DNA from 3 places in the Saccharothrix sabaoui genome. Region 2 is predicted to be linked to each of the others. Evidence: riboswitches for the same ligand, from Rfam matches in the RefSeq annotation. Region 2 holds a riboswitch; each other region holds the start of a gene.
What was found. A riboswitch is a leader RNA that binds a small molecule or an ion and turns the genes downstream of it on or off. The one in region 2 is predicted to bind glycine.
Positions count from the first base shown of each region.

Region 1: linked by a shared signal. The riboswitch ahead of gcvH (glycine cleavage system protein GcvH) and the one ahead of gcvP (aminomethyl-transferring glycine dehydrogenase) in region 2 are both predicted to bind glycine.
Region 3: linked by a shared signal. The riboswitch ahead of gcvT (glycine cleavage system aminomethyltransferase GcvT) and the one ahead of gcvP (aminomethyl-transferring glycine dehydrogenase) in region 2 are both predicted to bind glycine.

Region 1 covers NZ_JBPKJK010000226.1:706-10,697, forward strand. Annotated here, with positions in the region: gene ACR807_RS38545 (DUF4265 domain-containing protein) at 1-320, shown strand, start outside; gene ACR807_RS38550 (L-serine ammonia-lyase) at 709-2,073, opposite strand; gene gcvH (glycine cleavage system protein GcvH) at 2,077-2,457, opposite strand; glycine riboswitch at 2,582-2,672, opposite strand; gene ald (alanine dehydrogenase) at 2,869-3,975, shown strand; gene ACR807_RS38565 (hypothetical protein) at 4,328-4,510, shown strand; gene ACR807_RS38570 (hypothetical protein) at 4,515-4,889, shown strand; gene ACR807_RS38575 (ABC transporter ATP-binding protein) at 4,939-6,213, shown strand; gene ACR807_RS38580 (ABC-2 transporter permease) at 6,213-7,085, shown strand; partial or broken gene ACR807_RS38585 (ABC transporter ATP-binding protein) at 7,345-9,992, shown strand, end outside.
Region 2 covers NZ_JBPKJK010000087.1:23,228-33,219, reverse strand. Annotated here, with positions in the region: gene ACR807_RS24895 (bifunctional nuclease family protein) at 1-228, shown strand, start outside; gene ACR807_RS24890 (hypothetical protein) at 502-669, opposite strand; gene ACR807_RS24885 (MerR family transcriptional regulator) at 1,147-1,713, shown strand; glycine riboswitch at 1,905-1,995, shown strand; gene gcvP (aminomethyl-transferring glycine dehydrogenase) at 2,149-5,037, shown strand; gene ACR807_RS24875 (hypothetical protein) at 5,385-5,660, shown strand; gene ACR807_RS24870 (substrate-binding domain-containing protein) at 5,727-7,514, opposite strand; gene ACR807_RS24865 (3-methyladenine DNA glycosylase) at 7,603-8,511, opposite strand; gene ACR807_RS24860 (ArsR/SmtB family transcription factor) at 8,533-9,426, opposite strand; gene ACR807_RS24855 (MFS transporter) at 9,486-9,992, shown strand, end outside.
Region 3 covers NZ_JBPKJK010000001.1:140,661-150,652, forward strand. Annotated here, with positions in the region: gene ACR807_RS00445 (3-hydroxyacyl-CoA dehydrogenase NAD-binding domain-containing protein) at 1-215, opposite strand, end outside; gene ACR807_RS00450 (acetyl-CoA C-acetyltransferase) at 215-1,417, opposite strand; gene ACR807_RS00455 (acyl-CoA dehydrogenase family protein) at 1,612-2,760, shown strand; gene ACR807_RS00460 (CaiB/BaiF CoA transferase family protein) at 2,762-3,886, shown strand; gene ACR807_RS00465 (hypothetical protein) at 4,337-4,498, shown strand; gene ACR807_RS00470 (helix-turn-helix transcriptional regulator) at 4,692-5,177, shown strand; gene ACR807_RS00475 (hypothetical protein) at 5,304-5,705, shown strand; gene ACR807_RS00480 (DUF3817 domain-containing protein) at 5,721-6,023, shown strand; glycine riboswitch at 6,090-6,180, shown strand; glycine riboswitch at 6,182-6,276, shown strand; gene gcvT (glycine cleavage system aminomethyltransferase GcvT) at 6,387-7,487, shown strand; gene glyA (serine hydroxymethyltransferase) at 7,517-8,782, shown strand; gene ACR807_RS00495 (malonic semialdehyde reductase) at 8,866-9,471, shown strand; gene ACR807_RS00500 (COG4315 family predicted lipoprotein) at 9,549-9,992, opposite strand, start outside.

The sequences.
Region 1 (9,992 bases), on a different contig from region 2:
TCGGCGATACCGTGCGGGTCCGAGCCGATCACGACCGACGAGAACTGGTCTTCGAAGAACTGCTCACGAGGTCTGGACACTCCACCATTCGGATCAGCATTCCCAGCCAAAACGCAGCAGTCCCGGTAGAAGACGCCTTGCAGCGGCTCGGCTGCTCATGGGAGACCATTTCCGCAGGTATGTCGTGGGCCGTTGACGTCCCACCCGAGGTGGACTACTCGTCAGCAAGGACCGCGCTTCTCCTGGTGGTCGCGAAGGCGGGAGCAGTGCTTGAAGAAGCTTCGGTAGCAGCAGGACATCACAGCAACAACGATCGGTAAACCGATCCCACAGCCTGCACATCCCGCCGGGTGGCAAGCGTTGGCACTGCCGAATCCAGCTGTACGGGATCAAGGCGCGCCGGCTGCGGAAGCATGTCCCCAGGCAGTCCTCAGCGGCAGCAGTCGGGACGATCGCGGTCGCGCGGCTGGACCGGGCTGGGCTCGGCGGTCGACTGCCGCGGCGGCTCCGCCGCCTTGCCACCGGGAGTGGTTGTGCCGCAACGAGGACCAGGCCCACGACGCGCGACGGTCCCCACCCCGCGCTACCGAGGTGGGGACCGTCGCGTTCGGACCAAGATCAGGCCGTCTCCAGGCCGTGGGACGTCGGGTACCAGCGAGAACCACCGAGCAACGATGGAAGTCATTCGCGCTGGTCAGACGCCGGTCATCAGCACTCGATGACGTTCACCGCCAGGCCGCCCCGAGCGGTCTCCTTGTACTTGTGGTGCATGTCCTTCCCCGTCTCCCGCATGGTCTTGATGACCTTGTCCAGGGACACGAAGTGCGACCCGTCGCCCCGCAGTGCCATGCGCGCCGCCGTGATGGCCTTGATCGACGCCAGCGCGTTGCGCTCGATGCACGGGATCTGCACGAGCCCGCCGATCGGGTCGCAGGTCAGCCCGAGGTTGTGCTCCATCGCGATCTCGGCCGCGTTCTCGACCTGCTCCGGCGTGCCGCCGAGCACCTCCGCCAGACCGCCGGCGGCCATGGAGCAGGCCGAGCCGACCTCGCCCTGGCAGCCGACCTCGGCGCCGGAGATCGACGCGTTCTCCTTGAACAGCACGCCGATCGCGCCCGCCGTGAGCAGGAACCGCACCACGCCGTCGTCGGACGCGCCCGGCACGAACCTCGCGTAGTAGTGCAGCACCGCGGGCACGATGCCGGCCGCGCCGTTGGTGGGGGCGGTGACGACGCGACCGCCCGCGGCGTTCTCCTCGTTCACCGCCAGCGCGAACAGGGTCACCCAGTCCATCACCCGCAGCGGGTCGGTGGCGTAGTGCTCGGCGGCCAGCCGGGACCTCATCTCGGCCGCCCGCCGCCGCACCTTGAGGCCGCCGGGCAGTTCGCCGGTCTCCGTGCAGCCGTGCTCCACGCACTCCTGCATGACCTGCCAGATGTGGAGCAGGCCGGACCGGATCTCCTCCTCCGACCGCCACGACCGCTCGTTGTCCAGCATCAGGCCGCTGATCGGCAGCCCGGTCTCCCGGGTCCGCGCGAGCAGCTCGTCCCCGCTGCGGAACGGGTGCGCGACCGGCGTGCTGTCCGGCTTGATCCGGTCGGTGCCGGACGCGGTCTCGTCGACCACGAACCCGCCGCCCACCGAGTAGTAGACGGCCGAGTCGACCGGCGACGACCCGGAGAACGCCTCGAAGCGCATCCCGTTGGGGTGCAGCGGCAACGACTTGCGCCGGTGCATGACGAGGTCGGTGTCCTCGGTGAACGCGATCTCGTGGACGCCGCCGAGCCGCAACCGCCCGGTCGCCCGGACCTCCTCGACCCGCGCGGACGCCGCCACCGGGTCGACCTCCTCGGGCTTGTGGCCCTCCAGGCCGAGCAGGACGGCCTTCGGGCTGCCGTGCCCGTGGCCGGTTGCTCCGAGTGACCCGAACAGCTCCACGTGCACTCGGTCGACTGAACTCGTTCGTGCACCCAGGCGGTCCACGAACATCGTCGCCGCGCGCATCGGCCCGACCGTGTGCGAACTCGACGGACCGATGCCCACGGAGAACAGGTCGAACACGCTGATCGCCACGGATCAGCCCTCGGTCAGTTCCGCGTACTTCGCGGCGGTCAGCAGCCCGGTGGCGTCCTCGACGGCCACCTTGAACAGCCAGCCGCCGCCGTACGGGTCGTTGTTGATCAACGACGGGTCGTCGACCGCCGCCGTGTTGACCTCCACGACCTCGCCGCTGACCGGCGCGTACAGGTCGCTCACCGACTTGGTGGACTCCAGCTCGCCGCACACCTCGCCGGACGCGACCCGCGTGCCGACGGCGGGCAGCTCGACGAACACGACGTCGCCCAGCGACTCGGTCGCGTACGAGGTGATCCCGACCGACACGGGCTCCCGGGTGCCCGGCGCCCAGTCGACCCACTCGTGCTCGGGCGTGTACAGCAGGTTCTCCGGAAAGGTCACGTCAGCGCTCCCTGGTGGTGAAGGTCCACCCCCACTCTGTCCTGGGACCTGAGAGCTTCGCCGCGCGCGCGGCTTGCACCGTGGGTGCGCCCCCTCGGACGAGGGTGCGCTTTCCAGAGTCGCCTCACCGCGCGCGGTTCTCGCTGCCTGAGAGTGTGCGGGGGACTTGCTCCTTCGGCGCCTCGAACGAACGAGGTCTCTCCCGCGCGGGTTCCGGCGCCGTCGAGGCGCCGCGGCCGATGTTCAGTTGGGTGACCCGCACGCTAGGTGCCGGCCCGGACGGGTGTCAACGCGCCGCACGACTTGTTCCGCCGGCACAACCGGACCCGTCCTCCTTGGTTCCGCGCGCACGATGACACCGCGCCCCGGGTACCCGACCTTTGGCGAACACGACAGCCGAAGGAGCCCACCGTGCGGATCGCAGTCCCCCGGGAGATCAAGAACCACGAGTACCGCGTCGCGCTGACCCCGGCGGGCGCCCACGAGCTGGCGTCACGCGGTCACGAGGTGTTCGTCGAGGCCGGCGCGGGCCTCGGCTCGGCGATCACGGACGAGGAGTACGCGGCCGCGGGCGCCAAGGTGCTCGCCGGGGCCGACGACGTGTGGTCCGAGGGCGAGCTGGTGCTCAAGGTCAAGGAGCCGGTCGCCGAGGAGTACCCGCGGCTGCGCGAGGGCCAGGTCCTGTTCACCTACCTGCACCTGGCCGCCGACCGGCCGCTGACCGAGGCGCTGCTGGCCTCCGGCACCACGGCCATCGCCTACGAGACCGTGCAGACCCCGAACGGCGCCCTGCCGCTGCTCGCGCCGATGTCCGAGGTCGCGGGTCGCCTCGCGCCGCAGGTGGGCGCGTTCTCGCTGATGAAGCCGTCCGGCGGCCGGGGCGTGCTGCCCGGCGGCGTGCCCGGCGTGCACCCGGCGCGCGTGGTCGTGATCGGCGGCGGCGTGGCGGGCCTGAACGCGGCCGTGATCGCCGCGGGCATGGGCGCGGACGTGGAGATCCTGGACACCAACGTCGACCGGCTGCGACACATCGATGCCCTCTACCAGGGCCGCCTGCGCACCGTCACGTCGAACCGGTACGCGGTCGAGCAGGCCGTGCGCGAGGCCGACCTGGTCATCGGCGCGGTGCTGGTGCCCGGCGCGAAGGCGCCGAAGCTCGTGACCAACGAGCTGGTCGCCGACATGAAGCCCGGTTCGGTGCTGGTGGACATCGCGATCGACCAGGGCGGCTGCTTCGCCGACTCCCGGCCGACCACGCACGCCGACCCGACCTACCAGGTGCACGACTCGGTGTTCTACTGCGTCGCGAACATGCCCGGCGCGGTGCCGCGCACCTCGACCTACGCGCTGACCAACGTGACCCTGCCGCACGCGGTCGCGCTGGCCGACCGGGGCTGGCGGGAGGCGCTGCGCGCGGACGCGTCGCTGGCGCTCGGCCTCAACACCCACGCGGGCCTGCTGACCAACGCGCCGGTGGCCGAGGCGCACGACCTGGCGTTCACCGCGCCCGAGATCTGATCCGGAAAACAGAGGGGGCCCCGCTCACGTGCTGTGAGCGGGGCCCTCGTCGTACGAGGCGGCCCGCTCAACCAGCCTGGGGGTCACTGGGAGCGGGCCGCGTCCCAATGTTAGCGGGGAACCGGGCTCCCTGCCCAGCGGGCCCACCGGTCCGGCCCACATCACACGCCCCGCCGGCCACGCGGAGTTGCCGACGTTCAAGCTAATGAGTGAATTACCCGGGTAACGGGTAAGTCACGACGCCGTGCCGGCCGATGCACAGGACGGGACCCCCGCCGCTACGCAACGGGGTCGTCCGCTCGTGCGGCTCCCCCGCCGCGCCCCACCCCGTCCCCTCGCGATCGGAGTGCCGATGGCCGAACCACAGGGCTGGATCGACTGCCACGACCCCTTCGGGAGGGACCGGTCCATGACCGTCCTCGTCGAGGACGACCGCGTCCTCCTGGTCGCCCCGCCCGGCGAGTCGGCGGTGATGTCGGTCACGCAGACCCGCAGGCTGCACCACCTGCTCGCCCAAGCCGCCGACAGGATGTGAGCGCGTGGACGAGGCGCTCCGGGCCGCCGTGCTGCGCCGGCTGGCCCTGCTCGACGAGGCCGTCGAGCGGGACGAGGCCGACGCGCTGGTGCCGCTCGCCCGGGCCGAGATCCACCGCCTGGCCGACGGTTGGCGGCTGCTGCTGACCCTGCACCAGCCCGATCCGGACGGCCGCTGCGGCGCGTGCCCCGGCGTGCTGCGGCACAAGAAGTGGCCGTGCCAGGTGTGGACGATGGCCCACCAACACCTCATCGGCGAGGGCCTGCCGCACCGGGAACGCCGCCGGCCGCTGCGCCCGCTGCTCCGTTCGCACGACGCGGAGACGACCACCGAGATGCCGGCGGTGGTGTCGAAACCGCGACACGCCCTCCCCGAGTGACCCTCCTAGGGCAGGATGACGCCCGGTAGGAGTATTCCGGGAGGGACGCGTGCACGACGGCAGTGGCCGCATCGTGGTGCAGAACTTGACCAAGCAGTTCGGTCCGGTCGCAGCGGTGCAGAACTTGAGCTTCACGGTGGAACCCGGTTCGGTTACCGGCTTCCTCGGTCCCAACGGCGCGGGCAAGACGACGACGCTGCGCATGCTCCTCGGGCTGGTGACGCCCACGGCGGGCACCGGTCTGATCAACGGCAGGCCGTTCCACCAGCTCGGCAACCCCGGGCGGGTCGTGGGCGCGGTGCTGGAGGCGCAGGGCTTCCACCCCAAGCGCACCGCGCGCAACCACCTGCGCGTGTACGCGGCGGCGATCGGCGTGCCCGACTCGCGCGCCGACCAGGTGCTCCAGCTGGTGGGCCTGGGCGCGGCGGGCGACCGCCGGGCGGGCGGGTTCTCGCTGGGCATGAAGCAGCGGCTGGCACTGGCCACCGCGCTGCTCGGCGACCCGCAGATCCTCGTGCTCGACGAGCCGGCCAACGGCCTCGACCCGGAGGGCATCGCCTGGCTGCGGACGTTCCTCCAGTCGTTCGCCCGCAGCGGTCGGACCGTGCTGATCTCCAGCCACCTGCTGGCCGAGGTCGAGCAGACCGTCGACCAGGTGGTCATCGTCAGCCGGGGCCAGACCATGTACTACGGGCCGCTGGACAACCTGCGCGACCAGCAGCAGGCCCGCGTGCTCGTGCAGCCGTCGGACGCCGCCGGCCTGGTCGCCGCGCTCCGCGAGGACGGCGTGTCGAACATCGAGCAGCTGCCGGACGGCCGGATCGCGGTCAGCGGGGTCGAGGCCAAGCAGGTCGCCGACACCGCGCTGAAGGCGGGCGTGTCGATCTACGGCATCCAGGAGGAGAAGGCGGACCTGGAACGCCTGTTCTTCCAGCTCACCAACGGTCAGTACGCCGCGCCGGGCCAGGACCAGTACGGCCAGAACCCCTACGGGCAGCCACAGCAGGGTTACGGGCAGCCCCAGCAGCCGTACGGCCAGCCGCAGCAGGGCTACGGCCAACCCGGGTACGGCCAGCCGGGGTACGGGCAGCCGGGCTACGGCCAACCCGGGTACGGCCAGCCGGGCTACGGCCAGCCGACGCCGCCCGGCGGCAGCGGCTACTACGCCCCGCCGCCCGGCTACCAGCAGCAACCCGGGCAGCAGACGCCGCCGCAGGGGTACCAGCAGCCCGGGCAGCAGCAACCACCTCAGGGGTACCAGCAGCCACCGCAGGACAACCCGTACGGACAGCAGCAGGGTGGCGGCCTGGGGGGCGGTGCGTGATGGGTGACCTGATCAAGGCGGAGTTCCGCAAGACGACCACCACGGGCCTGTGGTGGGGCCTGCTGATCCCGACCGTGCTGCTGGCGCTGGGCTGGGCGCTCGGCACGGGCGCCATCGGCAAGGGCATCATGGACGTCGTCAGCAGCGACGAGGCCGAGGACCTGACCAGGCTGCTCGGGGTGGACCCGGCGCAGTGGCAGGTCTCGCTGTTCGGCATGGCCCGCAGCATCAACGTGGCCACCATCTTCCCGATGATCTTCGGCGGCCTGGCGATCTCCGGCGAGATCAACCGCAGGACGATCACCACGACGTTCCTCACCGCGCCCACCCGGGTCGCGGCGCTGAGCGCGAAGCTGATCGTCTACGTCGCGTGGGGCGCGATCTACGGCGTCGCGATCGTGGCCGCCGTGAGCATCGGCATCGTGATCACCTCGGACTCCGGCGCGCTGCCGGACCCGGCGGGCTGGCTGGCGCTGGCCGGCGTGGGCATCCTGGCCTCGATCCTGATGACGATGTTCGGCGTGGGCGTCGGCGCGCTGATGACGAGCGTCGTGGGCACCACCGTGGTGCTGATCCTCTACATGCTGATCATCGAGAACGGCATCCAGCTCGTGCTGGCCTCGCAGAACCTGCCGGAGCTGATCGGCTTCCTGCCCAACGGCGCGGTGAACGGCATGACCGGCTCGGTCGCGTCCTCGCTGTTCCTGGCGAACGCGGGCGTGGTGCCGGACGAGCTGGTCGACGTGCTGCGGACCATCGCGGGCGGGCTCGGCGCGTTCGACTGGTGGCTGAGCGGGTTGATCTTCCTGGTCTGGACCGGCCTGTTCTTCCTGGGCGGGTGGGCCTCGACCCAGCGCAAGGACATCACGTGATGTGACGCACTCCTGGAGGCCGTCCCGGTTCGTCGGGGCGGCCTCCGTTCTTTTCGGGGGTCGACGAGGGCGTTTCCCTTGTTGCACCGCTCCGCAGGCGTCGAAGCGGACCGCTCGCCACTGCGCACACCAATCCAAGAGCACCGGCGGGTGAAGATCAGCGCAACCGCGGGCGCGCTGCCTCGGCGCCTGCGGAGCAGTGCACCGCCCGCGGGCCGGCCGGCGGGACCGAAGGTGGGCGGTCCGCGTCATCGCACTCATGTCGGTGGTCCGACCTAATCTGGTGGGCGTGACCAACACCGACGGCTGGATCAGGCGACTCGCCCGCGCGTGCTGGCAGCACCGCTCCCTCGTGGTGTGGTCGGTGCTGGCCGCCGTCGTGGGCGTGGGGCTCCAGGCCGCCGGGCCGCTGCTGATCAAGGCCGCCGTGGACGACGCGGTGGCCGGGCGCACCGACCGCCTCACCTGGCTCGCGGTGGTGCTGGTCGGGTTGGAGTTGCTCACCTTCGGCACCGCGTTCGTGCGCCGCTACCTGGGCGGCAAGCTGGCCGTGGACGTGCAGCACGACCTGCGGCAGGCCGTGTTCGGCGCGGTGCAGCGGTTGGACGGGCCGAAGCAGGACGCGTTGCGCACCGGGCAGGTGGTGTCGCGCTCGATCACCGACCTCCAGCTGGTCAACAGCCTGCTGTCGATGACACCGCTGGCGTTCGGCACGGTCGTGTTCGCGGTTGCCGCGCTGGTGGCGATGTTCTGGCTGTCGCCGTTGCTCACGGTGATCGCCCTGGTGGTCGTGCCCGCCGTAGGGGTGGTCGCGGCGCGCAGCAGGCTGACGTTGTTCCCGGCCACGTGGTCGGCCCAGCAGCGGGCCGCCGACGTGGCGCAGCACGTCGAGGAGACGGTCACCGGCGTGCGCGTGGTGAAGGGCTTCGGGCAGGAGGCGCGCGAGGTCTCCCGGCTGGAGTCGCGGGCGAAGGTGCTGTTCGCGGAGCGGATGCGGGCGGCCCGGTTGACCTCGAAGCCGTCCGCGACGCTGACCGCCCTCCCCTACCTGGGGCAGGTGGCGGTGCTCGCGCTGGGCGGCTGGCTGGCGCTGCGCGGCGAGGTGTCGCTCGGCACGTTCCTGGCGTTCGCGACGTACGTGGCGAACCTGGTCGGCCCGACCCGGCTGCTGTCGAGCCTGATGGTGACGGCGCAGCTGGCGCGCGCGGGCGTGGAGCGGGTGTACGAGCTGATCGACTCGCAGCCGGACGTGGTCGACGGCGGGCGCGACGTGCCGGCCGGGCCGGTGGGCGTGGAGCTGCGGGACGTGTCGTTCGGGTACACGCGCAGCGAGCCGGTGCTGTCCGGGGTGTCGCTGCGGGTCGAGCCGGGCGAGACGCTGGCCGTGGTCGGCACGGCGGGGTCCGGCAAGTCGACGATCTCGCTGCTGCTGCCCCGGTTCTACGACGTGCACGGGGGCTCGGTGACCGTGGGCGGCGTGGACGTGCGGGAGCTGCGGCTGGAGTCGCTGCGGCGGACCGTGGGCACGGTGTTCGAGGAGGCGTTCCTGTTCTCCGACTCGGTGCGCGCGAACATCGCCTACGGCGTGCCCGACGCGTCGGACGAGCAGGTGGAGGCGGCGGCGCGGGCGGCCGAGGCGCACGGGTTCATCGCGGCCCTGCCGAACGGCTACGACACCGCGGTCGGCGAGCGCGGCCTGACCCTGTCCGGTGGTCAGCGGCAGCGGGTGGCGCTGGCCAGGGCGCTGCTGTCGGACCCCCGCGTGCTGGTGATGGACGACGCGACGTCGGCCGTGGACACCGCGACCGAGGCCGCGATCCACCGCACGCTGGCCGCGGTGACGGCCGGGCGCACCACGGTGCTGGTGGCGCACCGCCGGTCGTCGCTGGCGCTGGCCGACCGGATCGCCGTGCTCGACGCGGGCCGCGTGGTCGACGTGGGCACGCACGAGGAGCTGACCGCCCGCTGCCGGCTGTACCGCGACCTGCTGGCGGGTCCCGGCGAGGCGATCGAGCAGGTCGACCCGAGGGCCGACGCGCGGCTGGAGCCCGGACCGGACGGCGTGACGCCGGAGCTGTGGCCGGGTTCCGACGAGGACGAGCTGACCGTGCGGGCGGCGAACCGGTCGGTGAGCGCGGAGCCGGGGGTGGCCCGCGGCGGTGGCGGCACGTCGGCGCTGCTGGGCGGCACCCCGCCGACGCCGGAGCTGGTCGAGCGCGTCCGGTCGCTGCCGCCCGCGCTGGACGAGCCGGACCTGCGCGGCGAGGACCCGAGCGCCCCCGACCCCGGTTTCCGGCTGCGCACGCTGCTGCGCCCGGTCCGGTGGGCGATGGTGGGCGTCGCCGGCCTGCTGCTGGTGGACACGGCCCTGTCGGTGGCGCTGCCCGGCCTGGTGCGGCTGGGCGTGGACCGGGGCGTGGTGGGCGGCGCGGTCGGCTGGCTGTGGCTGGCGGCGGCGATCGGGTTCGTCCTGGTCGCCCTGGGCTGGGTGTCGTCGGCGATCGGCACGGTCGTCACGTCGCGGGTCGGCGAGCGCCTGCTCTACCTGCTGCGCGTGCGCAGCTACGCCCACCTGCAACGGCTCGGCCTGGACTACTACGAGCGCGAGATGGCCGGGCGGATCATGACCCGGATGACGACGGACGTGGACGCGCTGTCGAGCTTCCTCCAGACGGGCCTGACCACGTTCGCGATCAGCGTGCTGACCGTGGGGGGCATCGCGGTGGCGCTGACCCTGACCGACCCGGGGCTGGCGCTGGTGGCGCTGAGCGTGCTGCCGGTGCTGCTGGTCGCCACGGTGGTGTTCCAGCGGTTGTCGTCGCGGGCCTACGCCGAGGCGCGGGAACGCGTCAGCGCGGTCAACGCCGACCTCCAGGAGAACGTCTCCGGCCTGCGCGTCTCCCAGGC
Region 2 (9,992 bases):
GGCACCTACTTCGCCGAGCTGGTGTTCGACGGTGACGTGCGCGTCTCCGCCCGGCCCAGCGACTCGGTGGCGCTCGCGCTGCGGATCGGCGTGCCGATCCACGCGGAGGAGTCCGTGCTCGCGGAGGCCGGGTTGATCATCCCGGACGAGCAGGAGGACGAGGTCGAGAAGTTCCGGGAGTTCCTGGACTCGATCTCGCCCGAGGACTTCCGGGGCGCGGACACCTAGGTCGACCCGTCGCGCGGGCCGCTCCGGCGGTTCTGGCGCGCGGAGCGGTGGAGCTGCCGGACGGCCGCGGTGACGTCCGGTTTCGCGTTTCCGGGGCGTTCTCCCGGTGCCGCGGGCGGCGCGGTCGCCGTGCCGGTGGCGTGACCGGTCGAATGCCCGTCGCCGGTGGGCGGGGGAACGCGGTCGCGGTGCCGTGGGAATCGTCGAACAACCGCTCGGAACGCTTCGCAGGGGTCCCCGCCGAGGGGACCCCTGCTTTGATTTTGCCGGCTGTCACCGACGCCGCGCGATGACCGATCCGCTGCCTGTGGACAACTGCTTCGCCGGTGTCGGGCACGGCTTGGTGGTGCCCGGTTCGGCGGTGGTGGCCGGTTCGGCGGTGGCGCCTGGTTCGGCGGTGGTGGCCGTGACCGCGTTGGCCGCAGCCGTGGTGGTGCTCATCCGGTCTTGGTGCTGTCCGGGGCGCCCGCACCGAGCCGCACCGCGCCGCGCCGCCGGCACGGCACCGGGTTCCGCGCTCACCGCCGCCCCCGCGACCGGCTGTCCGCGTTTACCCCACCGGTGACACCTGCGAGGGGCCGCGCCGCCGGCCCCGCGCCGGGACGGGCCCCTCGCAGGCGTGTGCGGTGAGTTGTGGATCAACCCTCCGTGCCACCCCCTGGTGTCACACCTTCGGATTACACAACGTCAGCGTTCTTCAGCTAAACGATCACTAAACGTCACCCAAATGGCTTACGACGAGGGTATCTCTCAACCTCAACCTCAGCTTGAGACAAGACACGCTCAGCGCGTCGCGTTGACCTGCCCCCTAGGCGGTCTTACCGTCGAGCTCAGGTGAATTGCCACGGTGTGATTCGGGCACCGGGGCGGCTTCACGTTGGTCGCCGGTCGTCGTGACCGGACCGAGGGGAGGCAGGCGTGGTCGAGGAAGCGCCCATCCGGGCGGGAACCGGAGAACAGGGTGAACTGTTCCCGGACTCCTCGCTGCCGGACGAACTCGTCGGGTACCGCGGCCCCGCCGCGTGCCAGATCGCGGGAATCACCTACCGCCAGCTCGACTACTGGGCACGCACGGAGCTGGTCAACCCGACCATAAGGAGTGCGCACGGCTCCGGCAGCCAGCGGCTCTACTCGTTCAAGGACATCCTCGTCCTGAAGGTCGTCAAAAGGCTCCTGGACACCGGCGTCTCGCTCCAGAACATCCGGGTCGCGGTCGACCACCTGCGCCGCCGCGGCGTGCAGGACCTGGCCCGGATCACGTTGTTCAGCGACGGCACCACGGTCTACGAGTGCACCTCGCCCGAGGAGGTCGTCGACCTGCTCCAGGGCGGTCAGGGCGTGTTCGGCATCGCGGTCAGCGGCGCCATGCGGGAGATCAGCGGCACGATCCACGAGTTCCCCGCCGAACGGGCCGACGGCGCCGAGGTCGTGGGGCCGTCCGACGACGAGCTGTCCCGCCGCCGCCGCACCCGCGCCATCGGCTGAGCCCCCCCGCGCACCCGGACCGCCGACCGCGGGCGACCGGCGGTCGACAACCGACGACGACTCGGCCCGCGGCGGGCCCACGGGTAGCGGTGCGCGGGTACCCACCTCCGCGGCGGGCAAACCGGTGAGATCCACGTCGCGCCGGCGGTACCGGCGGCACCCCCGCCGGGTACGATTCGCGAGCAGTCGCTTTATCCCGTGCGGGAGAGTCCGAGCCAGTCTCGGCGCCGAAGGAGCAAATCCTCCCCGGAACCTCTCAGGCGCAAGGACCGCGCGGGTGAGACGCCTCTGGAAAGCGGGTCGGGCAACCGACCCCGCCGACGGTGCAAGCCCGGTCGAGCAGTCCGGGTGAAGCTCTCAGGCGCCCGGCGCCGGGCAGAAGACAGAGGGGGAGGGCAACGGCCGGAGTGTGCCCGTAGCCCTGGAGGCGCCTTTATGACGCAGGACCGCATCCCCCTCGCCGCTCTCGAGCACGGCACCCCGTTCGCCGACCGGCACGTGGGCCCGCGGCCCGCCGAGCTGGCCCGCATCCTCGACGTCATCGGCGTCGGCTCCCTGGAGGAACTGGCGCAGCGCGCCGTGCCCGACTCGATCCGCGAGCGCGACCTGGTGCTGGACCTGCCCGCGCCCGCCACCGAGACCGAGGCGCTGGCCGAGCTGCGCGCGCTGGCCTCCCGCAACCGGCCGATGACGCAGATGATCGGCCTCGGCTACTACGGCACGACCACCCCGCCGGTGATCCGCCGCAACGTGCTGGAGAGCCCCGCCTGGTACACCGCGTACACGCCGTACCAGCCCGAGATCTCCCAGGGCCGCCTCGAAGCCCTCCTCAACTTCCAGACGGTGGTCGGCGACCTCACCGGCCTGCCGCTGGCCAACGCGTCCATGCTGGACGAGTCCACCGCCGCCGCCGAGGGCATGACGCTCGTGCGCCGGGCGGGCAGGTCCAAGTCCGCCAGGTTCGTCGTGGACGCCGACACGCTGCCGCAGACCCTCGCCGTCATCGAGACCCGCGCCGAGCCGCTGGGCATCGAGGTCGTCGTCGCCGACCTGTCGCAGGGCCTGGAGGGCCTCGGCCTGGGCGGCGACTTCTTCGGCGTGCTGCTGTCCTACCCCGGCGCGTCCGGCGTGGTCCGCGACCACGAGGCCCTGATCGCCGAGGTGCACAAGGCGGGCGCGCAGGCCGTCGTCGCCGCCGACCTGCTGGCGCTGACGCTGCTGCGCCCGCCCGGCGAGATCGGCGCGGACGTCGTCGTCGGCACCACCCAGCGCTTCGGCGTGCCCGTCGGGTTCGGCGGGCCGCACGCCGGCTACATGGCCGTCCGGCAGGGCCTGGAGCGGCAGCTGCCCGGCCGGCTCGTCGGCGTGTCCGTCGACGCGGACGGCTCGCTCGCCTACCGCCTCGCGCTCCAGACCCGCGAGCAGCACATCCGCCGCGAGAAGGCCACCAGCAACATCTGCACCGCGCAGGTCCTGCTGGCCGTCATGGCCTCCATGTACGCCGTCTACCACGGCCCCGAGGGCCTGAAGGCCATCGCGACCCGCGCGCACCGGATGGCCACGGTGCTCGCCGCCGGGCTGTGCGAGGCGGGCGTCGAGGTCGTGCACGGCGAGTTCTTCGACACCGTCCGGGCGCGCGTGGAGGGCCGGGCGGCCGAGGTCGTCGCCGCCGCCCGCGAGCTGGGCGTCAACCTGTGGCGGGTCGACGAGGACGTCGTGTCGATCGCGTGCGACGAGACCACCACCCGCGAGCACCTGCACCTGGTGTGGCGGGCGTTCGGCGTGACCGTCCCCGACGTGGACGCCCTGGACGCCGACACCGCCGACGGCATCCCCGCCGACCTGCGCCGCACCACCGACTACCTGACCCACCCGGTGTTCCACTCGCACCGCTCGGAGACCGCGCTGCTGCGCTACCTGCGGTCGCTGTCGGACAAGGACGTCGCGCTCGACCGCAGCATGATCCCGCTCGGGTCGTGCACGATGAAGCTCAACGCCACGGCCGAGATGGAACCCGTCACCTGGCCCGAGTTCGCCGAGCTGCACCCGTTCGCGCCCGTCGAGGACGCCGCCGGCCTGCTCTCCATCGTCTCCGACCTGGAGCGGTGGCTGGCCGAGGTCACCGGGTACGACGCGGTGTCGCTCCAGCCGAACGCGGGCAGCCAGGGCGAGTTCGCGGGCCTGCTCGCGATCCGCGCCTACCACCGCGCGAACGGGAACGCGCACCGCGACGTGTGCCTCATCCCGTCCAGCGCGCACGGCACCAACGCCGCGTCCGCCGTCATGGCCGGGATGCGCGTCGTGGTCGTGAAGTGCGACGAGCGCGGCAACGTGGACCTCGACCACCTGAGGTCGACGGTCGAGGCGCACCGCGACGACCTCGCCGCCATCATGATCACCTACCCGTCGACGCACGGCGTGTACGAGGACACCGTGCGCGAGGTGTGCGGGCTGGTGCACGACGCGGGCGGCCAGGTGTACGTCGACGGCGCGAACCTCAACGCGCTCATCGGCCTCGCCCAGTACGGCAAGTTCGGGTCGGACGTGTCGCACCTGAACCTGCACAAGACGTTCTGCATCCCGCACGGCGGCGGCGGTCCCGGCGTCGGCCCGATCGGCGTGCGCTCGCACCTCGCGCCGTTCCTGCCGAACCACCCGCTCCAGCCCACCGCGGGCCCGGCGACCGGCGTGGGGCCGATCAGCGGCGCCCCGTGGGGCTCGGCGTCGATCCTGCCCATCTCGTGGGCCTACGTGCGGATGATGGGCGGCGACGGCCTGCGCCGCGCGACCCTGACCGCCGTGGCCGCCGCGAACTACGTGGCGCGTCGCCTGGACGAGCACTTCCCGGTGCTCTACACCGGCGAGGGCGGCTTCGTGGCCCACGAGTGCATCCTCGACCTGCGGCCCATCACGAAGGCGACCGGCGTGACCGTGGACGACGTGGCCAAGCGCCTCGCCGACTACGGCCTGCACGCGCCGACCATGTCGTTCCCGGTCGCCGGCACCCTCATGGTCGAGCCGACCGAGAGCGAGGACCTGGCCGAGATCGACCGGTTCATCGACGCCATGATCGCGATCAGGCACGAGATCGACCGCGTCGGCTCGGGCGAGTGGCCGGTCGACGACAACCCGCTGCGCAACGCGCCCCACACCGCCGCCTCCATCGCCGCGGAGTGGGACCACCCGTACAGCCGGGAGACCGCCGTGTTCCCCGCGGGCAGCGCCGCGCCGAAGACCTGGCCCCCGGTGCGCCGCATCGACGGCGCCAAGGGCGACCGCAACCTGGTCTGCTCCTGCCCGCCGGTCTCCGCCTACGGCGGCTGACCCGGGTCCCTTCTCCGGGTGGGGGGATCGGACCGAACCCCCGATCCCCCCACCCGCCCCCTGCCGGCGCCTTTCCCCCCTGCCGGCACTTACCGTTCTACCGCCTCGCGCGTTGTCCGGCTTCGGGCGGCGCCGACGCACGACAAACGCCGGACAACGGCCGTCGGGTCGGGTCGCGCGGGCCGCGCGGCCGGAAGACGATGACGGACCCATGGCGTCTTGCTACGGTTTCACGTGCGAGGAAGTCCTCGCACGTGAAGGAGCACGATGACGGGTCCGACCGGTGACGAGCCGGTCGAGGCGCTGGCAGCGCCCGCCACCCCGACCACCGACCCGGAGCGCCCGCGATGACCCCCGACACCCTGACCTGGCCGGCCGCCGTGCTCGCCCTCGGCGTGCTGTCCCTCGCCCTGGTCCTCGTGCTGTTCCTGCTCAACAGCCTCATCGAGGTGCGCAAGGCGAAGATCGGCGCGGACCGGGCCGACGACCTGCGCCGGCTCGTGCACCGCTACGAGCAACTGGCCGAGGGCACCCTCGACGCGCAGCAGCGCGCCGCGGCGGACCTCGCCGACCTGCGCGCCCGCACCGCGTCCGTCGAGAACACCGCCGGAACCGCGGAGTGACCGCGGAGGCCGTCGTGCGGGACAGGTCCGGTGCGCGCGGTCGGGTGGCGGGCGGGTGCTCGACGGTCAGGTGGTGGACAGGAGCTGGCCCAGGGCGGCGTCGACGGTGCGGCCGTCCTCCACCACCGACAGGGTGCCGCCGGTCGAACGGGCCAGTTCGCCCAGCGGGCCGCGCTCGGGGTCCGGGCCGATCGCGATGACGCTCACCGACACGTCCTTGCCCGGCTGCTTCGCGGCGGCCAGCCGGCCGGTCAGCTCGTCGAACGACAGCCCGCCGTCGTTCGCGCCGTCCGTGATGACCACGATCCGGTTGAGCTTGCCCGCCTCGTGGTCGCGCACCCGCTGCTCGTAGAGCGCCAGCAGGCTCGTGTACAGCTGCGTCGCGCTCTGCGGCCGCAAGCGGGCCACGCCGTCCAGCAGCGCCTGCCGCTGACCGGCGACCGCGCCGGTGGGCACCAGCTCCCGGTACGGCTTGTCGCCGTCGAGCCCGGCGGAGAACTCCCACAGCCCGAGCGACCCCGACACCGACCGGGTGACCTGCCCGGACAGCGCCTGCCTGACCCAGTCCACCCGGCTGCGGCCGTCGCCGCCGGGTTCCTCCATCGACTTGGACGTGTCCACCAGCACGGTGACGACCTGGCCGTCGTCGGCGGTCGCCCACGCGGCCGAGATCTGCTGGGTGGTGCCGGCGTCGGCGGGGGTGAGCGCCTCGGTGACCGCCGCCCACCGCACGCCCGGCGACGGCTTGGGCCGCTCGGTCGTGGACCCCACCCGCAGGCCGGCCCGCGCCAGGGTGGCCTGCTGCGCGTCCTCGTGCAGGAACTCGCGGAACGCCTGCGCCGCGCGCACCTGCGCCTCGCCGACCCAGTCGCCCGCCAGCGGCACGAACGGGAAGTCCGCCACCGGCGTCGGACCGCCCGCGGCCACCCCGTACAGCGGCTTCAACGGCGCCGCGCCGTTGTCCTTGCCCGTGTTGTGCCGGTACAGGTCCACCTCGAACACCGGCACCGCGCTGTACCCGACCGCGTTCACGGCCTGCTCGTCGGCCAGCAGGTTCAGCGCCTCCCACGTGCCCGCGGGCGTCTCGGCGGGCGTGGACGAGGCCAACCGGCTCATCGTCGACCTCACCGGGTCCAGCGCCAGCATCTCCGTGGTGACCGGGCCCTTGCCGTCCGGGCTCGCGCCCGCCAGCGCCGACTGCACCGCCATCGCGGTGGCCGCGTTGGTCGCCGGGTCGGGCATGGCCACCGAGAACCGGCCCCACTCGGGCTTGCCGAACCGGCCCCAGCCGTCGGCGGCGCCGGCCAGGTCGGGCAGGTCGGTCCACCGGAACGCGGGACCGGACTGGAGCGCCTGCGCGGCGTCCTCGTGCAGCGCCAGCAGCACCGGGCTCGTCGCGATCGACTCGGGCGCGGCGCCGAGCAGCGCGGCGTCCTGCGCGCCCAGGCGGTCGGCCCACAGCGTCGAGTCGGTGACCCACGCGTGCGGGCGCTCGCCCAGCTCCGCCGCGTCCCAGCCCTGGGTGAGGCCCTCCAGCACGACCTCGGAGTCGATCGACTGCACCTCGGTGCGGATGCAGTGGTCGTAGACGACGGGCCGCTGGGCGCTCCACGCCTCGGCGACCTGCTTGACCGCCTCGGCGACGTTCGGCGTGGCGGCGACCCGCAGCAGCGCCTCGCCCTCGTTGCAGTCGCCCGCCTGGGCCGCGGCGCGGCGCTCCACGACACCGCCGACCCAGGTGTAGCCGAGCCACCCGAGCACCACCAGGGCCACCAGGCCGACGATCGCGACCGGCCACGTGGCTATGCCGCGCCGAACCTTGGTCCGCAGCGCGCGGTGTCGAGACATCGTCATCCCTCTCAGCATCCGACCACAGCTGGCGAATCCCGACCGGCGTCACGCTAACAGGTGATATCCCCGGCGCGGGTGAAGTGACGGCCCGTCATCTGCCGGTGACGGGCTCGGGCAGCGGGGCACCGGTCGGCGCGGCGACCAGCACGTCCGTCAGCCCGATCAGCGCCGCCCTGAGCGGCGCCGCCTCCTCCGCGAACGCCGCCTGCCGCCGCGCGTACTCGGCGCGGCCCTCGGCCGTCTCGATCGCCACCGGCTCGTAGCCCAGCCCCGACAGGTCGTACGGGCTGGCCCGCATGTCCAGCTCGCGCACCCGCGCGGCCAGCGCGAAGCAGTCCGCGACCAGCTCCGACGGGGTCGCCGGGTCGAGCTTGTAGGCCCACTTGAACAGGTCCATGTTCGCGTGCAGGCAGCCCGGCTGCTCCAGCTCCGGCTGGGACTCGCGGGTCGGCTGGAGCGCGTTGAGGGGCCGCGCGGCGGGCGTGAAGAAGCGGAACGCGTCGAAGTGGCCGCACTGCACGCGCTGCGACTCCACCACCCGGTCGGTGCCCTCGCCGCCCAGGCGCAGCGGCCACGCGTTGTGCCGCACCTCGTCGGGCCGCTGCCGGTACACCATCGCCCACTCGTGCAAGCCGAAGCAGCCCAGCCGGGGCGCGCGGGACGCCGTCGCGGTCAGCAGGCGGCGGGCGAAGGCGATCGTGGCCGCCCGCTCCCGCGCGAACGCCGCCACGTCCAGCTCCACGCCGTCACCGGTCTCCCGGTACACCGGCCACCGCAGGTAGGCGCGCGCCGCGCCGCCCTCCAGGACCACGCCGGGACCGGGGTGCCAGCGCTCCAGCCGGGACGGGCGGTGCGAGTAGTACGACCAGAGGAAGTCGAGGACCGGGTGCTTGCGCCCCTCGGCCCGGCGCTCGTGGTGCGGGACCGTCCAGCGCCGGACGCGGGCCGCGTGCGCGTCGCGGCGCGCGGTCCACTCGGCCTCGGACAGGACTTCCCCCACCCCTCCAGGGTACTTGCCCCGTCAGGGTGCCCGGCCCTGGACCAGCGCCAGGCCGAGGCCGGTGCGCAGCGAGACGACCTCGCGGCCCTCCCGGCGGCTCACCGCGAGACCCGCCGCCCGCAGCACCCCCAGGTGCTGCGACACCGCGCCCGCCGTCACGCCCAGCCGGGCCGCCAGCTCGGTGACCGTCAGGGGGCTCTCCAGCTCGCACAGCAGCCGCGCCCGGGTCGCGCCGAGCAGCCTGCCCAGCGCGTCGCGCGCCGGCGCGGCCCGCTCCCACAGCGAGCCGAAGCCGTGCGCCGGGTAGCACAGCGCCAGCCGCACCGGGCTGTCCCGCAGGTAGGCGTGCGGCCAGGTGAACGCCGACGGCACCAGCACCAGGTCGCGCTCGCCGATCGCCACCGCGCTGCCGTGGACGGTGAGCACCGGGTTGCGGAACGACACCTCCGGGTGGAGCTCGGCCAGCACGGTCGGGCCGCCCGCCTCGACCAGCCGCCTGCCGCGCCGCTCCACGTCACCCTGGAGCACGCCCTCCAGCCGCGGCCACACCGGCGCGATGATCGCGTCGTGCACCTCCCGCACCCGGCGCTGCACGGCGGGCAGCGCACCCGGTTCGAGCACCCTCGGGTCGTCGGCCACGGCCGCCGCGATCCGCTCCGGCGTGGCCCTGGCGAGCGCGTCGACCTCCACGTCGATGCCCACCGAGCGCACGCCCGGAGTGGGGATCAGGAACTCCGGCACGACCGGCCGGGTCACCAGGGAGCGGAGCAGCGAGGGGTCCTCGCCGAGCCGCGCCAGCTCCCCGCCCGCCCACTCCGACCAGCGCCGGTGCACCGGGAACGCGCCGGGCGCGGCCAGCACGCGCAGCGCGGCGACCGTCTCCCACAGGGGGGAGACGGCGAAGCGGAGGGCCATGGGTTCACTCCACGCTAAAACGTCGGTCCGCGCCAGTGTGCGTTGGCAGGGTGGGCCCCATGACCAGGGGGTGGGTGCGGCTCCAGGCCGCGGCGGTGTCCGGATCGGTGGCCGAGGGGCTGATGCTGACGGCGTTGCCGCTCGTCGCGGTGACCATCACGACCGACCCGCGGGAGGTGTCGCTCGTCAACGTCGTGGGCCAGTCGCCGTGGCTGCTGTTCTCGCTGTTCGCGGGGGTGCTGATCGACCGGGTGCGGCGCAGCTCGGTGCTCGCGGCGGCGTACGCGGTGCAGGCGTGCGCGGCGCTCGTGCTCGCGGTGGCGGGCCTGGCGGGGTGGTTGGGCCTGCCGCTGCTGCTGGCCGTGGCGTTCGTGGTGACCTCCGCGCAGGTGCTGGGCGACGGCGCGTCCGGCGCGCTCGTGCCCGAGGTCGTGCCCGCCGGCCGGCTGGCGGCGGCCAACACCCGGCTGATCCTCATCGACCGGGGCGTGGTGCAGTTCGTCGTGCCGCCCGCCGCCGGCCTGCTCGTCGGGGTGGCGCTGGGCGCGCCCGCGTGGGTCGCCCTC
Region 3 (9,992 bases), on a different contig from region 2:
ATCCTGATCAGCAGGTTGAGGTCGCCGCCCGCGAAGAACGTCTTCTTCGCCGAGGTCAGCACGACGCCGGTGATGTCGTCGCGCTCGGCCTCCAGCCGGTCGACCACCTCGCCCATGGCCTCGTGGTACTCGGCGTTCATCACGTTCGCCGAGCCCGACATGTCCATGGTGAGGGTGACGACGCCCTCGTCGTCCCGCTCGAAGTGGATGGCCATCAGACCCTCTCGATGATCGTCGCGATGCCCATGCCGCCGCCCACGCACAGCGTGGCGAGGCCCCGGCGCAGGTCCCGGCGCTCCAGCTCGTCGAGCAGGGTGCCCAGGATCATGCAGCCGGTCGCGCCCAGCGGGTGCCCCAGGGCGATGGCGCCGCCGTTGACGTTGACCTTGTCGTCGGGCAGGTCGAGTTCGCGCTGGAACTTCAGCACCACCGACGAGAACGCCTCGTTGATCTCGAACAGGTCGATGTCCTCGACGGCCAGCCGCGCCTTGTCCAGCGCCTTGCGCGCCGCCGGGGCCGGGCCGGTGAGCATGATCGTGGGCTCCGAGCCGACGACGGCGGTGGCGACGACCCGCGCGCGGGGCGTGAGGCCCAGCTCCTCGCCGATCCGGGCGTTGCCGATCAGCATGGCCGCCGCGCCGTCCACGATCTGCGACGAGTTGCCCGGCGTGTGCACGTGGTGGACGCGCTCGACGGTGGGGTAGCGGTCGATGGCCACCGCGTCGAAGCCCAGGTCGCCGTGGAACGCGAAGGACGGCTTGAGCCTGCCCAGCCCCTCCAGCGTCGTCTCCGGCCGGATCGCCTCGTCGTGGTCCAGCAGCACGGACCCGTTCTGGTCGACCACCGCCACGATCGAGCGGTCGAAGTACCCCTTGTCCCGCGCGAGCGTCGCCCGCTGCTGCGAGCGCAGCGCGTAGGCGTCCACGTCCTCGCGGCTGAAGCCCTCCAGGGTGGCGATCAGGTCGGCGCTCACGCCCTGCGGCACGAAGTTGACCGCCGTGTTGGTCTCCGGGTCGGCCATCCACGCGCCGCCGTCGGACCCCATCGGCACCCGCGACATCGACTCGACGCCGCCCGCCACCACCAGGTCCTCGAACCCGGACGCCACCTTGGCCGCGGCGAGGTTGACCGACTCCAGGCCGGACGCGCAGAACCGGTTGAGCTGCACGCCCGCGGGCCGCAGGTCCCAGCCCGCCGCCAGCACGGCCGTGCGGGCGATGTCCGAGCCCTGCTCGCCGACCGGCGACACGACGCCGAACACCACGTCGTCCACGGCCGAGGTGTCCAGGTCGTTGCGCCGCGCCAGCGCGTCGAGCACCCCGGAGGCGAGGGTGATCGGCTTCACGCTGTGCAGCGACCCGCGCTTCCCCCTGCCACGCGGTGTGCGCACCGCGTCGAAGATCAAGGCTTCGCTCATGCACCCACGGTAAGGCGCGGCACGCCCCGCGCCCATGACCGCACGAGGTGACTTATTAGCTCATCCGGTGGCCGCGAGGTGCGGTCGCGACGTCGATCACGCACACCCGCCTGACAATTGCGCTCACGATCGACGTCCACGCCGGCACCCGGCGGTCATGGTGCCGGCGCGCCGTCGGTGGGACCGTCGACGACATGCCGACTCGCCGTTCCGCATGGATGAACGAGGACCTGGACCAGCTGCGCGACCTGGCCCGGACGTTCTTCGAGAAGGAGGCCGTCCCCCACCAGGAGCGCTGGGCGGCGCAGAAGCAGGTGGACCGGGGCTTCTGGCGCAAGGCCGGGGAGCTCGGCCTGCTGTGCCTGTCCATCCCCGAGGAGCACGGCGGTGGCGGCGGCACGTTCGCGCACGAGGCCGTGCTGCTGGAGGAGCAGGCCCGGTGCGGCGACAGCGCCTGGGGCAACAGCGTGCACAGCGGCATCGTCGCGCACTACCTCAACTCCTACGGCACCGAGGAGCAGAAGCGCCGCTGGCTGCCGAAGATGGCCTCCGGCGAGTACGTGGGCGCCATCGCCATGTCCGAGCCCGGCGGCGGCTCCGACCTCCAGAACATCAGGACGCGGGCGCTGCGGCACGGCGACGAGTACGTGATCAACGGCTCCAAGACGTTCATCACCAACGGCGCGCAGGCCGACCTGGTCGTCGTGGTCGCCAAGACCGACCCGTCCCAGGGCGCCACCGGCATCTCGCTGCTGGTCGTGGAGACCGCCGACGCGCCGGGCTTCCGCCGCGGCCGGGTGCTCGACAAAGTCGGCATGAAGGGCCAGGACACCGCCGAGCTGTTCTTCGACGACGTCCGCGTGCCCGCCGACAACCTGCTGGGCACCGGCGAGGGGCAGGGCTTCATCCAGCTCATGCAGCAGCTCCCGCAGGAGCGGCTGATCATCGCGGTCGCCTCCGTCGCGGGCATCGAGGCCGCCGTCGCCCTCACCCTCGACTACGTCAAGGACCGCACCGCGTTCGGGCGGGAGCTGATCAAGTTCCAGAACACCCGGTTCACGCTCGCCGAGTGCGCCACCGAGGCCCGCGTGACCAGGGCGTTCGTCGACGAGTGCGTGCAGGCGCACCTCGCGGGCGAGCTGGACGTGCCCACCGCGGCCATGGCCAAGTGGTGGTCGACCGAGCGGCTGTGCCGGGTCGTGGACGAGTGCGTGCAGCTGTTCGGCGGCTACGGCTACATGACCGAGTACCCGATCGCGCGCGCGTGGGCGGACGCGCGCGTGCAGAAGATCTACGGCGGGACGAACGAGATCATGAAGGAAATCATCGCGAGGTCGCTCTGACATGCCGGGACCCCTGGAAGGGCTGAAGGTCGTCGAGCTGGCCGGCCTCGCGCCCGCGCCGTTCGGCTGCATGGTGCTGGCCGACCTGGGCGCGTCCGTGGTGCGCGTCGACCGGGTGTCCGGCGCGCCCGCCGTGCCCGGCGACCCGCTCGGCCGCGGTCGCCGCTCGATCGGCGTGGACGTCCGGCGGCCCGAGGGCGCGGAGCTGGTGCTGCGGCTCGTCGCGGGGTCCGACGTGCTGGTCGAGGGCTTCCGGCCCGGCGTCACCGAGCGGCTGGGCATCGGGCCGGCGCAGTGCCTGGCCCGCAACCCCCGGCTCGTCTACGGGCGGATGACCGGCTGGGGCCGGTCCGGCCCGCTGGCCGACCGCGCCGGGCACGACATCAACTACATCGCCGTGGCCGGCGCGCTGGAGCCGATCGGCCGGCCCGGGCAGCCGCCGACCGTGCCGCTGAACCTCGTCGGCGACTTCGGCGGCGGCGGGCTGCTGCTGGCGCTGGGCCTGCTGGCGGCGCTCTACGAGCGGGAGCGGTCGGGGCGCGGGCAGGTCGTGGACGCGGCGATGGTCGACGGCGCGGCGCTGCTGACGACGTTCCTGCACGGCATGTCGTCGGCGGGCGCGTGGTCCGGCGGGCGGGGGGAGAACCTGCTGGACGGCGGGGCGCCGTTCTACGACGTGTACGAGGCCGCGGACGGGCGGTACGTGAGCGTCGGCGCGCTGGAGGAGAAGTTCTACGCCGAGCTGCTCGCCCTGCTGGGGCTGGAGGACGCGCCCAGCCGCCACGACCCGGCCAACTGGCCGGAGCTGCGCTCCCGCATCGCCGCCGCCGTCGCCACCCGCCCGCGCGACGAGTGGGCGGCGCTGGCGGAGGGGACGGACGCGTGCCTGGCCCCCGTGCTCGCGCCCGGCGAGGCCCCGGGGTACGGGCACAACGCGGAGCGCGGCACGTTCGTCGAGGTCGCGGGGGTGGCCCAGCCCGCGCCCGCGCCGCGGTTCGACCGGACCCCGGCGGGCGTGCCGACCGCGCCGCCGGCGGGCGGCGAGCACACCGACGAGGTGCTGGCCGAGCTGGGCCTGGCCGAGGACGAGGTGGCGGCGCTGCGCGCGGCGGGCGTGGTCGCCTGAGGGGGATGACCCCGCTTCTCCGGGGCGTTCGACGCGCCGTTCGGCCCGCGCACGCGGGTGGCCGGAAAATGAACGCGAGAAATCACCGGAAGAGGTGCTGGGAATTGCCGGCGGCCGACATCGGCCTTTGTCACGCTCGGTGCGTGCTTCGGCGCAATCAGGTGATGTGCTGTGCGGGTGTGACGGTGTCGCTCGACCTCGGTGTCCGTGCCAGGGGGGTGGGCGAGTGCCCGTAACTAGGTGATCGGCGGGACCACTGGTCCCCTTGATAGTCCGATCAGGTGACAGTGGCCACTGCCCAGGCGTGGTTGCGTGGGCGCCGCTACCCCCAGTCGGGGGACGTCGGAGGGTTGCGCGTTCATCGTCCGGGTGAATGGTGGAGCATGTCGGGTGACGCGACGGGCACGGCGTCCGTCGGCCCCTGCCTCGTGAACGGACGGAGACCGATCAGTGAACGTCAAGAAGGTGGTGACGCTGGCGGCGGTCGCGCTGGTGCTGTTCCTGCTCGTCACCCAGCCCAACGAATCGGCCGACGCGGTGAAGACCGCCCTCGGCTGGCTCCAGTCGGGCGCCGAGTCGATCATCACCTTCGTCCGCAGCCTCTTCGCCTAGCGCACCCCGCCGCGGCTCCGCTCAATGCGGTCACCCACGGTGACTTTGACTCCTCGACGTTGCACCGTACGGGTGGAATGAGGGCTATAACGCGCTGGTAACAGGGTTTTTGGCAAACCAGGGTCTAGCGGTTGTCGGTACCCGCTAATACGGTGCGCTGCATTGGCTGATCTTCGACCGACGAGGAGGCAGAATGGTCGAGGACTCGGGAGTCGACGAGCTGCTGCGGCAGTGGGCGGCTGAGCGCTCGGACGACGCCGAGCTGCAGGAGGTGAACCGGATCAAGGACGCGTGGCTCGCGGAAGCCCCGCCGTCCCCGGGGATCCCGGTGCAGCGGGCGAACGGCGGGAACCGCGGCCTGATGAGGGTCGAGTCCGCGGACCCCGCCTACGTGGCGGCGATGCGGAAGAGGGCGCCCGAGGTGCCCGAACCCCTGCTCGCCGCCGCCGCCAGCTACTGGCAGCTGGTGGGTGACCTGTCGGAGGCGGAGCTGTGGTGGGACGCGGGCATCAGCCCGTTGGACCAGCGCGCTCTGGACTACCGGGCGGCCGGGCTCACGCCCGCCGACCTCGGTCGTCGTCTCGGCCCGATGACGGTGCTCCAGCACCTGCGTCGGGGCAGTGCGGCAGCCTGGTGCGTGGCCAGGTTGCAGAGGCAACGCCGGGACGGCGTCGCCTAGTCCGGATCGACGAAGAGTCGGGCGGGCTCCTGAGGTCGAGGGGCCCAACGCCCGTGAGGGGCGGGCTCCCGCGTGGGGAGCCCCGGCCCGAGGGGGCTCTCAGCTCCCGCGAAGTACCCTTGAGGTGTGCACGGCCTCATCACCCCCAAGCGCGTCGCCATCGCCGCTGTCTGCGTGGCCGCGCTGGTCGTGTGCTGCGGTCTCGCCTACTGGCAGTGGGAGCGCTTCTCCCAGGCGGGCGGCACGTTCCAGAACCTCGGCTACGTGTTCCAGTGGCCCCTGTTCGGCCTGTTCCCGGCGTTCATGGTGTGGCGCATCCGCAGGCTGGACGCCCAGCGCCGGGCCGAGGGGACCGCCGGGGAGACCGAGGTCACCCCCGACGGGGGTACCCGGGAGCCGGTGGCCGAGCCGCCGGCGCCGGTCGTTACCGTTGACCCCGTCGGAACACCCGCGCGCGACGACGAGGACGACGAGTTGGCGGCCTACAACCGCATGCTCGCCCAGCTCCACGCGCGGGACCAGCGGTGAGGTGAGGGTAGGGCGATGAGCGGCGCGTTGACCAGGTTCCGGTTCATGGCTTACGTGGTCGGCGTCGGCCTGCTGCTGCTCGTGGTCGCCATGATCGCCAAGTACGCGGGCGGCACCGAGACCATGATGAGGGTCGTCGGCCCCGTCCACGGCTTCCTCTACGCCATCTACCTGGTGCTCACCGTCGACCTCGCCCTCAAGGCGCGCTGGTCGATCAAGGCCACGGTGCTCGTCCTGCTGGCCGGCACCGTCCCGTTCGTGTCGTTCTACGCCGAGCGCAAGGTCGTGGAGAGCGTCCGGGCCGAGAAAGCCCTGTGACGCGGCGGGTTGACCCCGGCCACCAGGCACATCTAGCGTCTGGCGGTACCAACTGAACACGGCCGTCGATGTCGCGCGGGAGAGTCCCCACCAGTCGGGGCGCCGAAGGAGCAACTCCTCCCCGGAATCTCTCAGGCACAGCTACCGCCCGACGAAGGCAACTCTGGAAAGCAGGCGCACCCGGTGCGCCTCGCCCACGGTGCAAGCCGCTCACCGGCAGCGGCGAAGCTCTCAGGCTCATGACAGAGGGGGAGGCTTCTTCGACGAGGAGTCTCCGATGGACCGTGTCACCCTTCACCCGTGCCCGCCGACCCGACCGGTCGGCGCTACCGGCATGCCCGCACCCTGGGAGGACCCCGCCTGATGGAAAGCCGACGCACGCCCCTGCACGCCGAGCACGAGGCCCTGGGCGCACTGTTCACCGACTTCGCGGGCTGGCGGATGCCGCTGCGCTACGACAGCGAGCTGGCCGAGCACCGCGCGGTGCGCACCTCGGCGGGCCTGTTCGACCTGACGCACATGGGCGAGATCGTGCTGACCGGGCCGGGTGCGGGCGCCGCGCTGGACCACGCCCTGGTCGGCCACGCGTCGGCGATCGGCGTGGGACGCGCCCGGTACACGATGATCTGCGAGGCCGACGGCGGCGTCGTCGACGACCTGATCGTCTACCGCACGGGTGACCAGGAGTACCTGGTCGTGGCCAACGCGTCCAACGCGGCCGTCGTGTTCGAGGCGCTGGTCGAGCGGGCGAAGGGCTTCGACACCACCGTCGAGGACCGCTCCACCGACTACGCGCTGCTCGCCGTGCAGGGGCCGCGGTCCACCGAGATCCTGGCCGGCCTCACCCCGACCGACCTGGCCGGGGTGAAGTACTACGCCTCCTACCCGACCGAGGTGGCGGGCAGGCCCGTGCTGCTCGCCCGCACCGGCTACACCGGCGAGGACGGCTTCGAGCTGTTCACCGCCCCGGACGACGCCGCGCACGTGTGGCGGGCGCTGCTGGAGGCCGGCCGGGAGCACGACCTCAGGCCCGCCGGGCTCGGCTGCCGCGACACCCTGCGCCTGGAGGCCGGGATGCCGCTGTACGGCAACGAGCTGGGCCGGGACCGCACCCCGTTCCACGCCAACCTGGGCCGCGTGGTGAAGCTCGACAAGCCGGGCGACTTCGTCGGCCGCGACGCCCTGGCCGCCACCGCGGCCGAGGGCGTGCGCCAGGTCCTCGTCGGCCTGAAGACCACCTCCCGCCGCGCCCCCCGGCACGGCTACCCCGTGCTGGACGCGGGGGGCACCCCGATCGGCGAGGTGACCAGCGGCGCGCTGTCGCCGACCCTGGGCTACTCGGTGGCCATGGCCTACGTGGCCGAGGGGCACGCCGAGCCCGGCACCGAGCTGTCCGTCGACGTCCGCGGCAAGCGCGAGCCCGTCGAGGTCGTCGCGCTGCCGTTCTACAAGCGCCCGAGCTGACCGCCCGAGCTGACTAGGAGAGAGATCCCATGTCCGAGCACTTCAACACCTCCCTCGCGGAGTTCGACCCGGAGGTCGCGGACGCCGTCGCCGCCGAGCTGCACCGGCAGCAGAGCACGCTGGAGATGATCGCCTCGGAGAACTTCACGCCGGTGTCGGTGCTCCAGGCGCAGGGCTCGGTGCTGACGAACAAGTACGCCGAGGGCTACCCCGGCCGGCGCTACTACGGCGGCTGCGAGAACGTCGACGTCATCGAGCGGCTGGCGATCGAGCGGGTCAAGGGGCTGTTCGGGGCGGGCTTCGCCAACGTGCAGCCGCACTCGGGCGCGCAGGCCAACGCGTGCGCGATGTTCGCCCTGCTCCAGCCGGGCGACACGATCCTGGGCCTGGACCTGGCGCACGGCGGGCACCTGACGCACGGCATGCGGATCAACTTCTCCGGCAAGCTCTACAACGTCGTGCCCTACCACGTGTCGGAGGCCGACGGCCGGGTCGACATGGCCGAGGTCGAGCGGCTGGCGCAGGAGGCGAAGCCGAAGCTGATCGTGGCGGGCTGGTCGGCCTACCCGCGGCAGCTGGACTTCGCCGAGTTCCGCCGCATCGCCGACTCGGTGGGCGCGTACCTGATGGTCGACATGGCGCACTTCGCCGGCCTGGTGGCGGCGGGCCTGCACCCGAGCCCGGTGCCGCACGCGCACGTCGTGACGACGACCACGCACAAGACGCTCGGCGGCCCGCGCGGCGGCGTGATCCTGACCAACGAGGCCGACCTCGCCAAGAAGATCAACTCGGCGGTGTTCCCCGGTCAGCAGGGCGGTCCGCTGGAGCACGTGATCGCGGGCAAGGCGGTGGCGTTCAAGCACGCCGCGTCGCCCGAGTTCGCCGACCGGCAGCGGCGCACCGTCGAGGGCGCGAAGATCCTCGCCGAGCGCCTGTCGCGGCCCGACGCGGCGGCGGCGGGCGTGAAGGTGCTCACCGGCGGCACCGACGTGCACCTGGTGCTGGTCGACCTGGTGGCGTCCGAGCTGGACGGCAAGCAGGCCGAGGACCGGCTGCACGAGGTGGGCATCACGGTCAACCGCAACGCGGTGCCGAACGACCCGCGCCCGCCGATGGTGACCTCCGGCCTGCGCGTCGGCACGCCCGCGCTGGCCACCCGCGGCTTCGGCGCGGCGGACTTCGCCGAGGTGGCCGAGATCATCGCCGCCGCGCTCCAGCCGTCGCCCGACCTGGCGGACCTGCGGTCGCGCGTCGAGGTGCTGGCGGCCAAGCACCCGCTCTACCCGAGCCTGTGAGCGCGGCCACCGCCTGAAATAAGTTGAGCCTTCAACCGGTTGTCCCGTGTGCACGACGCACGGGACAACCGGAAGAAGGACCCATGACCGCGACCCTCGACTCCCTCGCGCTGTCCGCCGACGCCCAGGACCTGCTGTTCCGCGAGGCCCGCACGGCCAACGCGTTCACCGCCGAGCCGGTGACCGACGAGCAGCTGCGCCAGGTCCACGAGCTGGTCAAGTGGGGTCCGACGGCGATGAACAGCCAGCCGCTGCGGGTGCTGTTCCTGCGCTCGGAGGAGGCCAAGGAACGCCTGGCCCCGCACATGGCCGAGGGCAACCGCGAGAAGACGCGCACCGCGCCCGTGGTGGCCGTGCTGAGCGCCGACGCCGACTTCCCCGAGCACATGGCGAAGACGTTCCCGCACTTCCCCAACGCCCGGCAGGCGTTCGCCGACGACACCGCCCGCGCCGGGATGGCCCGCACCAACGCCCTGCTCCAGGTCGGCTACTTCATCGTGGGCGTGCGCGCCGCCGGCCTCGCCGCGGGCCCGATGAGCGGGTTCGACGCCGAGGGCGTGCGCGCGGAGTTCCTGGCCGGCACGGCGCAGCAGCCGCTGGTGGTCGTCAACATCGGCCACGCCGACGAGTCCGGCTACCGGCCCCGCAACCCGCGCCTGGACTTCGACGAGGCCGCGCGCGTCCTCTGAGGACCGCTGCACCACGCCCTGATCCCCCGGCCAACCCCGGGCCGGGGGATCAGGGCGTTCCGCAGTGGACCTCCGGGTCACACGCCGGGAGCGGTCACCCCCGGCGGGAGGCACTCGACGTTGCGCTTCCCGTTGGGCTGCACCACGAACCAGGTGCCGCCCACGCCCTGGCCCTTCCACTGGCCCGGGGCCTCGTCCTTCGCGTAGGTGTAGAGCGGCCAGCCGTCGAGGGTGACCTGCTTCGAACCGTCGGCGCGCTCGACCGTCGACACGAGCGCCGGGTCGACGCCCTGCAACGCGGGCGCGTCGCCGTTGGACAGCAGCGGCGGCCACGTCACCGCGCACTGGTCCTCGCAGTTGGACTTCGCGGGCTTCGCGGTGTCCTTGTCGAACCGGTACAGCGTGCGGCCGTCGCCGTCCTGCACGACGTCGCCCATCTTGGGCACGCTCTTGCCCACCAGGCTGACCCGGGGACCCGACGGCGCGGGCGCGGCCTGACCCTCCGGGGCGCCCGCGGCGGG